One region of the Devosia salina genome, then DNA from elsewhere that is predicted to be linked to it. Evidence: riboswitches for the same ligand, from Rfam matches in the RefSeq annotation. Region 1 holds a riboswitch; each other region holds the start of a gene.

Region 1 (3,414 bases):
GCTTGTGGCGCAGGCCACCAATGATGTGATCTGGGACTGGGACCTGGTCGGCAACACCCTGTGGTGGAATGAGAACTTCAAGACGCTGTTCGGCTATGACCCTGACGAGGTGGAGCCAGGTCCCGGGTCTTGGATGAACCGCATCCATCCCGAAGACGCCGACCGGGTGATCGAGAGCATTCATGCGGTTATCAACGGCACAGAGAAAACCTGGGTCAGTGAGTACCGCTTCCTGCATAGCGACGGGCACGCGCTCAGCATCATCGACCGCGGCTCGGTCATCCGCGACGAAAGCGGCAAGGCGGTACGGATGGTGGGCAGCATGCTCGATGTGTCAGCCCAGCGTGAGCTCGAGGGCCGCTTGCGGCAGGCGCAAAAACTCGAAGCCATGGGCCAGCTCACAGGCGGTGTCGCGCATGACTTCAACAACCTCCTCACCGTCATCGCGGGCAGTGCCGAGCTGCTATGCGAGGCGCTTGAGAGCGGGCAGGAGTCGCGTCACCTCGCCGAAATGATTTCCACGGCCGCCCAAAGGGGAGCGGACCTGACAAGTCGCCTGCTGGCCTTTGGCCGCAAGCAGCCCCTGCAGCCGCAGCTGCTTGATTTGGGCAGCCTCATTGCCGGCATGCATACCATGCTGGTTCGGACATTGGGCGAGCACATTGATGTCGAGGTCGACCAGCCAGAAGGACTGTGGCCCGTCGAAATCGACCCGGCTCTGCTGGAAAGCGCCGTTCTCAATCTGGCCATCAACGCCCGCGACGCCATGAGCGATGGTGGGCGCCTGACGATTAGCATGGCCAACACGACGTTCGACACCAGTCAGGCGATAGCAGCCGATGTCGCGCCCGGACAGTATGTGGTTCTGGCGGTATCTGACACCGGCCACGGAATAGAACCGGAACTGCTGTCCAAAGTCTTTGAGCCCTTTTTCACCACAAAGGATGTTGGCAAGGGATCGGGCCTCGGTTTGAGCATGGTCTATGGCTTCGTCAAGCAATCGGGCGGTCACCTCCGCCTTCGCTCCGATGTGGGCCACGGAACCTCGGTCAGTCTGTATTTTTCTAGGGCCAATCAAAGCGTGGGCAAATGCCCGGAAAATCCAGCGCGTCAAGTGCCCGAAGGGGGCAACGAACTGATCCTGGTTGTCGAGGATGACGCCCTGGTCCGCCGTCACGTCTGCGGCCTGCTTGGAGGGCTGGGCTACCGCGTCCTGGAGGCGACCGCCGCGACCCCGGCCATGGAACTACTCGCGGCCAATCCCGACGTCACGCTGCTGTTCACCGATATCGTCATGCCCGGTGGCATGAATGGCGTCGACCTTGCGAAAAGAGCGCGGGTCTTGCGACCAGACCTCAAGGTCCTGTTCACGTCCGGCTATGCCGAGAACGCCGTCGAAACAGATGGGCGCCTTGATCCGGGCATCGATCTGCTCAGCAAGCCCTACAGTCGCGACCACCTGGCTGCCAGCCTGCGCAAAATCTTGCAGTAGAGCAAGAATCTGGTGTTACGGCGATGCTGATCCCGATCTTGCGCGTGTGCGCTCGGAGGTCCGCATCGACACTCGTGCCGGTTACGCCTTTGTGCCCACTTGATCTTGCGGCCCACGCTCCCTATTCAATGCGGATGAGTGTTCTCAGGGCGGGGTGAAATTCCCCACCGGCGGTAATTGTGTCTTTGCGCACATCAGCCCGCGAGCGCCCATCCTTCGGGGTGGGGTCAGCAGACCCGGTGTAATTCCGGGGCCGACGGTATAGTCCGGATGGAAGAGAACCGATGATCGTCGACGCGCGCTTTCCGTTCACCGGACAGCGCGTGCTTGTCGTCATTTGCCCTGGAACGCGTCTTTGGTGACGACGGGACGGGCATGGACGAAAGCGCAGTTTATCCCCATCCATATCTTCCGCCGCAGCCGATCCTGAGCGCCTTTGCGCGTGCCTTGGATCTGGCGCGGGCCCATGAGGGTGCGACGGCCCCCAATCCGCCGGTCGGCTGCATCTTGCTCGACGCTCTGGGACAGGAGTTGGCCAGCGGCGCACATCGGCGGGCGGGTCTGCTCCATGCCGAGGCCGAGGCCATCGCCCAGGCCCGTTCCGCAGGCCTTGCAGACAATATCGACAGCGTCGTGGTAACGCTCGAACCCTGCAACCACCACGGCCGCACGCCACCCTGCGCTGAGGCCATCTTGAGCACGGGGGCCCGTCACGTCTGGATTGCCTGCCGTGACCCCAATCCCAAGGTCGCGGGCGGAGGCGCCGAACGCCTGCGCGCAGCGGGACTCGATGTGCACTTCTTGTCCGATCTGCACCACCCCGAAGCCGCTGTGCTGCTTGGAGAAGCCAACCGGCTGCTCGCGCCATTCGCAAAACGCGTCCGGACCGGACTGCCTTTCATCACCATCAAGCAGGCCATTTCCGCATCGGGAAGCATGGTACCGGCCGCCGGGCGCAAGACCTTTACAAGCTCTTCCTCGCTGGACCTGGCCCATCGTCTGCGGCGCCGGGCCGATGCCGTCCTGACAGGCTCGGGGACAGTGCTGGCCGACAACCCTCTCTTTACCGTGCGGCGGGTGCCAGACCATCCGGAAAAGCAACGCATGTTGGCCATTCTGGACCGGCGCCGGCGGGTCACCGAGACCTATCTGGATGCTGCCCGAGAGCGCGGCTTTGCCCTGCACCTGGCCGATGACGTGCACCACGCCTTGGAAGCGATTGGCATGGCGGGCGGCATGGAAGTGCTGGTCGAAGCTGGTCCGACTCTGACCGCGCGTCTGCTCACAAGCGGCCTCTGGGACGAGCATGTCCTGATCGAACAGGCCGCCAATCCCGACGGGACCGACCGGGTAACCGTTCGGCACAACCCGGCTTCCCAAGCTTATTCACACGGAAAGGAAAAAGATGTTCTCGGGCATCATTGAAAAACGCGCACGCGTCTCTCTGGCCGCGCCCAATGGCGGCTCGCTGGAGATCGAACTTGAGAGCGGCTGGCCGGACTTGTCGCTGGGCGAGAGCATTGCAGTCAATGGCGTGTGCCTGACGGTCACCCAATTCGATGGCGCCGGCCGCGCCCGTTTCTTCATCAGCCCCGAAACGCTGGCGCGCACCAATCTGGGTGGCCTGGCCGTCGGCCAATACGCCAATCTGGAACGTGCGGTAACGCTCGACACGCGGCTTTCCGGACATCTGGTGCAGGGTCATGTCGACGGACTGGCGCGACTGGTGGAGCGGGTCGAGGCCGATGGCGCCTACAAGCATGTCTTTGTGCTGCCCGACGCCCTTGGACGCTATTGCGTCGAAAAAGGCTCCATCGCCCTCAATGGCATCAGCCTCACCATCAATGACCTAGACCAGCGGGACGGGGGCGTTGCCGTGCTGGTGACCATCATCCCCCACACCTGGGAGCACACCAATCTCA
Region 2 (3,414 bases), 160 kb from region 1:
GTGTTCACCTCGAGCATCGTCGGGCTCTTTGTGGATACGCTGATCTTTCTGCAACTGGCATTTGGCAGCACAGACTTGATGTGGGGTCAGGTTGTGGGCAAAGGCTGGATGGTGGTACTTGCGTTGCCGCTGCTTCATCTGTTGCAGACACGCCGCACGTCGGCGGCTCCCATTGAGGGAGCACAGGCATGAGCGAGCAGCATCTTGGCCTGAGCCAGCTTGGGCGCGACATTCCGGCACCCACTGACCCCACGACGGCCGTTTTGGAACGCGTGCCCAATCCTCACGAGGATACCGATTATCTGACCCGTTTCACCGCGCCTGAATTCACGTCAATTTGCCCGGTCACAGGTCAACCGGATTTTGCCCACCTGGTCATTGACTACGTTCCGGACAGGTGGCTGGTAGAGTCAAAATCCCTCAAGCTCTATTTGACGGCTTTCCGCAATCACGGGGCCTTCCATGAAGATTGCACAGTCGGGATCGGGCGTCGTTTGGTGGGCCTGCTCGAGCCGCGCTGGCTCAGAATTGCCGGCTACTGGTATCCGCGCGGCGGCATCCCGATTGACGTCTTCTGGCAGACCGGGACTCCGCCGAGCCATCTCTGGCTACCAGACACTGGCGTCCCCAGCTATCGCGGCCGTGGCTAGGTTCAGTTTGTTCGTGCGCCAACCAATGCGAGCGTGCAACTGAACTCGAGAATTGACTCGCAGGGCAGTCTCGCAACTTGAGGCTGCCCTGCGAGGTTTGGCAATATTACCAGACCCCACCGTCGTCCGCCGGCTCCTCAACCGGTTGTTCGATGGGCTCCGACACGGACCCACCGCCGGCATTGCCCACCTTGCGATCATTTCCCTGGTTTCCGTCAAAGCCGGAAATGCCGCTGTCATTGGTGTGGCTCTGGCCCGGACCTGCCATGTCAATCAAATCGACAGGAGCAGGCACGTCGCCAGAACCAATGGCCAATGCGGGGCTGGCGATCGCAATCGCCGCGACGACCGACAGCGCGGAAGACAGAAGAAGAGACTTTTTCATAAACACCCTCATAGGATTTCGGCTCAACAGGGCCGGTCTCGCAGTGTCTGGTCAGACTCACGTACGGTTCCTATTCGAACTGAATTGCTATTGAGATAACTTGCATGCACATGCCCGGGATAAGGGCACGTTGATGTGCCTTCTTGATCTGTTGCCGCCCTTGCTCTAAGTCAAATTGAAGCAGGTTACCTGCAAGTGTTCTCAGGGCGGGGTGGAATTCCCCACCGGCGGTAATTGTGTCTTTGCACACATCAGCCCGCGAGCGCCCATCCTTCGGGATGGGGTCAGCAGACCCGGTGTAATTCCGGGGCCGACGGTATAGTCCGGATGGAAGAGAACCGATGATTGTCGACGCGCGCTTTCCGTTCACCGGACAGCGCGTGCTTGTCGTCATTTGCCCTGGAACGCGTCTTTGGTGACGACGGGACGGGCATGGACGAAAGCGCAGTTTACCCCAATCCAGACTTTCCGCCGCAGCCGATCCTGCGCGCCTTTGCGCGTGCCTTGGATCTGGCGCGGGCCCATGAAGGCGCAACCGCGCCAAATCCGCCGGTCGGTTGCGTGCTGCTTGACGCCAATGGGCGGGAACTGGCTACCGGCGCACATCGGCGGGCAGGCATGCCTCATGCCGAGGCTGACGCCATCAACAAGGCTCGCGCCGCCGGGCTTGCCGATAAAATCGACAGTGTCGTGGTGACGCTCGAACCCTGCAATCACCACGGTCGCACGCCACCCTGCGCTGAGGCCATTCTGAGCACCGGCGCACGCCAGGTCTGGATTGCCTGCCGTGACCCGAATCCCAAGGTCACGGGCGGAGGCGCCGAACGCCTGCGCGCAGCGGGGCTCGATGTGCACTTCTTGTCCGGTCTGCACCACCCCGAAGCCGCTGTGCTGTTTGGAGAAGCCAACCGGCTGCTCGCGCCATTCGCAAAACGCGTCCGGACCGGACTGCCTTTCATCACCATCAAGCAGGCCATTTCCGCGTCGGGAAGCATGGTACCGGCTGCCGGGCGCAAGACCTTTACCAGCGCTGCATCGCTGGACCTGGCCCATCGTCTGCGGCGCCGGGCCGATGCCATCCTGACCGGCTCGGGGACAGTGCTGGCCGACAACCCTCTCTTTACCGTGCGGCGGGTGCCAGACCATCCGGAAAAGCAACGCATGCTGGCCATTCTGGACCGGCGCCGGCGGATCACCGAGACCTATCTGGATGCTGCCCGAGAGCGCGGCTTTGCCCTGCACCTGGCCGATGACGTGCACCACGCCTTGGAAGCGATTGGCATGGCGGGCGGCATGGAAGTGCTGGTCGAAGCTGGTCCGACCCTGACCGCGCATCTGCTCACAAGCGGCCTCTGGGACGAGCATGTCCTGATCGAACAGGCCGCCAATCCCGACGGGACCGACCGGGTAACCGTTCGGCACAACCCGGCTTCCCAAGCTTATTCACACGGAAAGGAAAAAGATGTTCTCGGGCATCATTGAAAAACGCGCACGCGTCTCTCTGGCCGCGCCCAATGGCGGCTCGCTGGAGATCGAACTTGAGAGCGGCTGGCCGGACTTGTCGCTGGGCGAGAGTATTGCAGTCAATGGCGTGTGCCTGACGGTCACCCAATTCGATGGCGCCGGCCGCGCCCGTTTCTTCATCAGCCCCGAAACGCTGGCGCGCACCAATCTGGGTGGCCTGGCCGTCGGACAATACGCCAATCTGGAACGTGCGGTAACGCTCGACACGCGGCTTTCCGGACATCTGGTGCAGGGTCATGTCGACGGACTGGCGCGACTGGTGGAGCGTGTCGAGGCCGATGGCGCCTACAAGCACGTCTTTGTGCTGCCCGACGCCCTTGGACGCTATTGCGTCGAAAAAGGCTCCATCGCCCTTAACGGCATCAGCCTCACCATCAACGGTCTCGAACGGCGGGACGGGGGCGTTGCCGTGCTGGTGACCATCATCCCACACACCTGGGACCACACCAATCTCAACACGCTCGCCATTGGCGACGATCTCAATGTCGAGGTCGACGTCATGGCCAAATATGTGGAGCGCCTATGTCTGCCCTATCTCAAGCCCTGACCCAATTGCGCAATGGCGGCATGGTGATCCTGGTCGATGACGAAGATCGCGAAAATGAAGGCGATCTGGTCATTGCCGCCGAATTCGCCACCCCTGAAGCAATCAACTTCATGGCCCGGTTCGGCCGCGGCCTGATCTGCCTAGCGCTCACCGGCGAACAGGTCGACCGGCTTGGCCTGCCCCCGATGGTGGCCAACAACCGGGCCCGCCGCTCGACCGCCTTTACCGTTTCCATCGAGGCCGTCGAGGGGATTACCACGGGCATTTCGGCGCATGACCGGTCCCGGACAATTCAGATTGCGACCGAC
Region 3 (3,414 bases), 1.3 Mb from region 1:
TCATAGCCTGGGGCCAAAGCCTGCTCCTCCTCCGGGCTGCGAACTGTCACGGAGAATGAAACACAGGTTCTGATTTCATTCAATATGGAATGTTCGTTCCAAACGAGAATCCGCAGCATTTGATCCGGGCGTCACCGCGCCTAGATCTGCCGGCGGCGCTCCGCAACGCAGACGGTAAGCGCTGTGGCCAAAGCCAGGCTGGCGGAAAGGGAGCGGAAGCCCGCGTGATCCGCCTCGATCAGTTCGAACCACTCGGTGGCACAGGCCGCCAGCGGCGACAGGGCGGAATCGGTGAGCGCGACAACGGGAACCCCCCGCTCTGAAAGGCTCTGCGCCTGCACCACGCTCTCCGCTGCATAGGGCGAGAAGCTGACCGCGATGGCCGCGTCAACGGGTGATGCCAGGGTGAGGATGTCGTCATCATTGCCGATGGCCGAACTGACCACCTGGCAACTCACCTTGAGCTTGCCAAAGGCATAAGCCATTGAGCTGATGATGGGAAAGCTGCGACGTCGGGCAATGAGGTAGATGGTGTCGGCCTTTGCCAAGAGGGCAACGGCTCTTTCGAACTGATCCGCATCGATGGTGGCGGTCAGCGCCTCCAGACTCTGATGGGCCGCCGCGATGAAACCCTTGAGGATGGTGCTGCTTTCCGCCTCTTCGGCCCCGCTTTCCTCGATCTGCCGGAGCCGGTCTTCGTAGGATGAGTTCCGCCCCTTGAGCCGGGCTCGAAACAGATGCTGCAGGCCGGAGAAGCCATCGAAACCGAAGTTCTGAGCAAACCGCACCAGCGTGGACGGCTGCACCTGCGCCGCCTGCGCTATGCTGGCCGTGGTGCCGAAGGCGATTTCGTCCGGATGCTCCAGCGCATAGGCGCCGACCTGCATGAGCCGCTTGGGCAGTGTGGTTCGCTGCGCCATGATTGCGGCACGAAGGGCTTCGAAATCCTCTGGGGCAACAATAGGCGGCGCGGACATGGCGGCTTCCCGTGGAATGGACGTTCCATATCTGGAATGAATCGCGCCTCACGGCAAGAAAAAGGGCAGAACGGAACCCGTCCTGCCCTTGAACTGCGATGCTGGAACCTGTCAGGCGGGCTGCAGGCGGCTCGGTGCGCCACGGTTCTCCACCCAGTAGATGAAGGCTGACGCAGCCACGATCAGCGCCGCACCGACCCAGAACCACTGCGATGGCACCTGGCCCAGGGCAATCCAGCCCACCAGGCCACTCAGTGGCACCTTGAGGTCGCCAAAGGGCTGCAGATAGGTCGCGTCCGCAACCTTATAGGCGAAGGCCAGCAGATATTGCGCGACAGCCGTCAGGGCGCCGAGCAGCAACAACAGCCAGAGGCCGGTGCCATCGGGCAGTGCAAACGGGAAACCCGGCGCCATACCCATGGGCAGGATGCCAGAAAGGGCATTGGCCACGAGGAGAATGGCAAGATGATTGGGCGTCATCAGGACCAGCAGCGAGATGGTCATGGTTTCAGGGCTCTCGCCTTTGCGGGCCAGATACTTGGTCAGCACATCGGTGCCGGCCCAGAGCGCAGCGGCAGTGATCGGGATCAGCGCCTGCCAGCCAAGGCTTTCAGTTCCGACGCCCGAGACGATGATGGCTCCCACAAAGCCGATAATGGAGGCAGCAAGGCGTGCCGAGGACACCCTCTCACCCAGGAACAGGGCGGAGCCAAGAATGATGAAGAGCGGGCCGGTGGCCAGAAGGGTCACCATCTGCCAGATCGGCACGCCAGAGGCGAAGCCATAGACGAAGACATGGACGCCGAGGGCCGAGACGAAGGCCCGGATCTCGTGGGCGACCGGGCGCCTGGTCCGCAGGTTTGAGAGGCCGATCCTGAGGATCAGGGGCAGCGCCAGGATAGAGGCGATCACGTACTGCCAGAAGGCCATACCTGTCGAACTCATGCCAAAGCCGCCCCATTCGGCGGGCGTCGGCAGAACCGACTGGAGAACATTGGTGCCTGCAAACACGATGCTGGCCACCACCATGAAGGCGGCGCCCGACGTTGCGGCGCTGTTGGAAGTCGAGGAAATCTGGCTCATCTGTCGTCCTTTCCGTAACCAGTTTCCTCAGGGTTACGGGAGGCGACATGCCGAAAATGGCGCAGCCAAATAGCCACGCGCGCCGGCAAAGGCGCTTTGTCCCGTTCTCTTTCATCCGGACTGTGACCGTCGGCTCCGGATTTACACCGGATCTGCTGACCTCCCGATGGTCGGGAGCGCTCGCGGGCTTGGCATGTCTGCCTTTACCGCCGGTGGGGAATTTCACCCCGCCCTGAGAACAATGCAGGCAAGCCTGCAGGGGCTTAGATAGGCCAGTTGGCCGGGTCTGACAAGCACGCACAGGGGTGATACCGGTTCTGCCCAAAATTTGAGCGAAATCGGATTGCATTCCGCCCCGGCTCTAATTAAACAAGTGGTATCTTGTTTAATAAGGCACCCGTCATGTCTGAAACCGTGGAAGGCCGCTGGGCCGAAATTTTCGGCCCCCGCTATCTGGCTGTCACAACCATTCTTGCCCTGGGCGTGTCCCTGTTCGCATTCAATGCGTTCTTCACTTCGGCGGCTCTGCCCTCGGCCGTACAGGAGCTGGGCGGCATCGAGGTCATTTCCTGGGCGACCACGCTCTATCTGGTCTTTGCCATTGTCGGTGGCGCGGCCGCAGCCCTGTTCAAGCGTCGGCTGGGATCGCGTGGCTCGCTGCTGGGCCTGGCGGGGGTGTTCCTAGTGGGCACGCTGATCGCCGCGACCGCCGGAGACATGTCGCAGGTGCTGGTGGGCCGGGCGATACAGGGGTTCGGCGAGGGCGTTGTTGCCGCGCTCTGTTTTGCGCTCATCCCTGAGCTGTTCCCCAGCCGACTGGTGCCCAAGGTGTTCGGAATGCAGGCCATGGTCTGGGCCATTGCGGCCTTTGGCGGCCCGGCCGGGGCAGGGGCGCTTACGGAGCTGATTTCCTGGCGCGCTGCCTTTCTCGTCAATGTCCCGCTGGTGCTGATCTTCGGCACCATGGTGCTCCTTGTCGTGCCGCAGGGTGAAAGGGTGACCCAGAGCAGCGGCTTCCCGGGCTTGCGGCTGGTGACGATCGGCGGCGGGACCATGCTGGTGGCGTTGGCCGCCATCGCACCGCCAATGCAGGCGGGACTGCTGCTCGCCGTCGCGGCCGTTGCCCTCATCATGGCGGTGTGGCTCGACCGGCGGAGCATCGAGCGACTGATGCCGCCTGATGCCTTTTCCCTGCGTTCAGCGGTGGGGTCCGGGCTTTGGATGTTCCTGCTCATGCCGATCGCCGGCGCGGCCACGGGTGTCTATCTGGTGCTGCTGTTGCAGCAATTGTGGGGATACGGCCCGACCCAGGCGGCAATCATCGGGGCGGTGATGGCCATCGGCTGGAGCCTGT

Evidence for each region. A riboswitch is a leader RNA that binds a small molecule or an ion and turns the genes downstream of it on or off. The one in region 1 is predicted to bind FMN.
Region 2: it holds a riboswitch for FMN, as region 1 does, so the genes downstream of both, ribD (bifunctional diaminohydroxyphosphoribosylaminopyrimidine deaminase/5-amino-6-(5-phosphoribosylamino)uracil reductase RibD) here and ribD (bifunctional diaminohydroxyphosphoribosylaminopyrimidine deaminase/5-amino-6-(5-phosphoribosylamino)uracil reductase RibD) in region 1, are expected to answer to the same signal.
Region 3: it holds a riboswitch for FMN, as region 1 does, so the genes downstream of both, K1X15_RS06275 (DMT family transporter) here and ribD (bifunctional diaminohydroxyphosphoribosylaminopyrimidine deaminase/5-amino-6-(5-phosphoribosylamino)uracil reductase RibD) in region 1, are expected to answer to the same signal.

Annotation. Positions count from the first base shown of each region.
Region 1 is NZ_CP080590.1:2,621,887-2,625,300, reverse strand. It holds gene K1X15_RS12720 (hybrid sensor histidine kinase/response regulator) at 1-1,492, shown strand, start outside; FMN riboswitch at 1,629-1,778, shown strand; gene ribD (bifunctional diaminohydroxyphosphoribosylaminopyrimidine deaminase/5-amino-6-(5-phosphoribosylamino)uracil reductase RibD) at 1,820-2,917, shown strand; gene K1X15_RS12710 (riboflavin synthase) at 2,898-3,414, shown strand, end outside.
Region 2 is NZ_CP080590.1:2,780,334-2,783,747, forward strand. It holds gene K1X15_RS13555 (VUT family protein) at 1-192, shown strand, start outside; gene queF (preQ(1) synthase) at 189-650, shown strand; gene K1X15_RS13565 (hypothetical protein) at 757-1,035, opposite strand; FMN riboswitch at 1,229-1,378, shown strand; gene ribD (bifunctional diaminohydroxyphosphoribosylaminopyrimidine deaminase/5-amino-6-(5-phosphoribosylamino)uracil reductase RibD) at 1,420-2,517, shown strand; gene K1X15_RS13575 (riboflavin synthase) at 2,498-3,106, shown strand; gene ribB (3,4-dihydroxy-2-butanone-4-phosphate synthase) at 3,082-3,414, shown strand, end outside.
Region 3 is NZ_CP080590.1:1,316,852-1,320,265, forward strand. It holds gene K1X15_RS06265 (bifunctional 5-dehydro-2-deoxygluconokinase/5-dehydro-2-deoxyphosphogluconate aldolase) at 1-17, opposite strand, end outside; gene K1X15_RS06270 (MurR/RpiR family transcriptional regulator) at 141-977, opposite strand; gene K1X15_RS06275 (DMT family transporter) at 1,089-2,060, opposite strand; FMN riboswitch at 2,160-2,304, opposite strand; gene K1X15_RS06280 (MFS transporter) at 2,463-3,414, shown strand, end outside.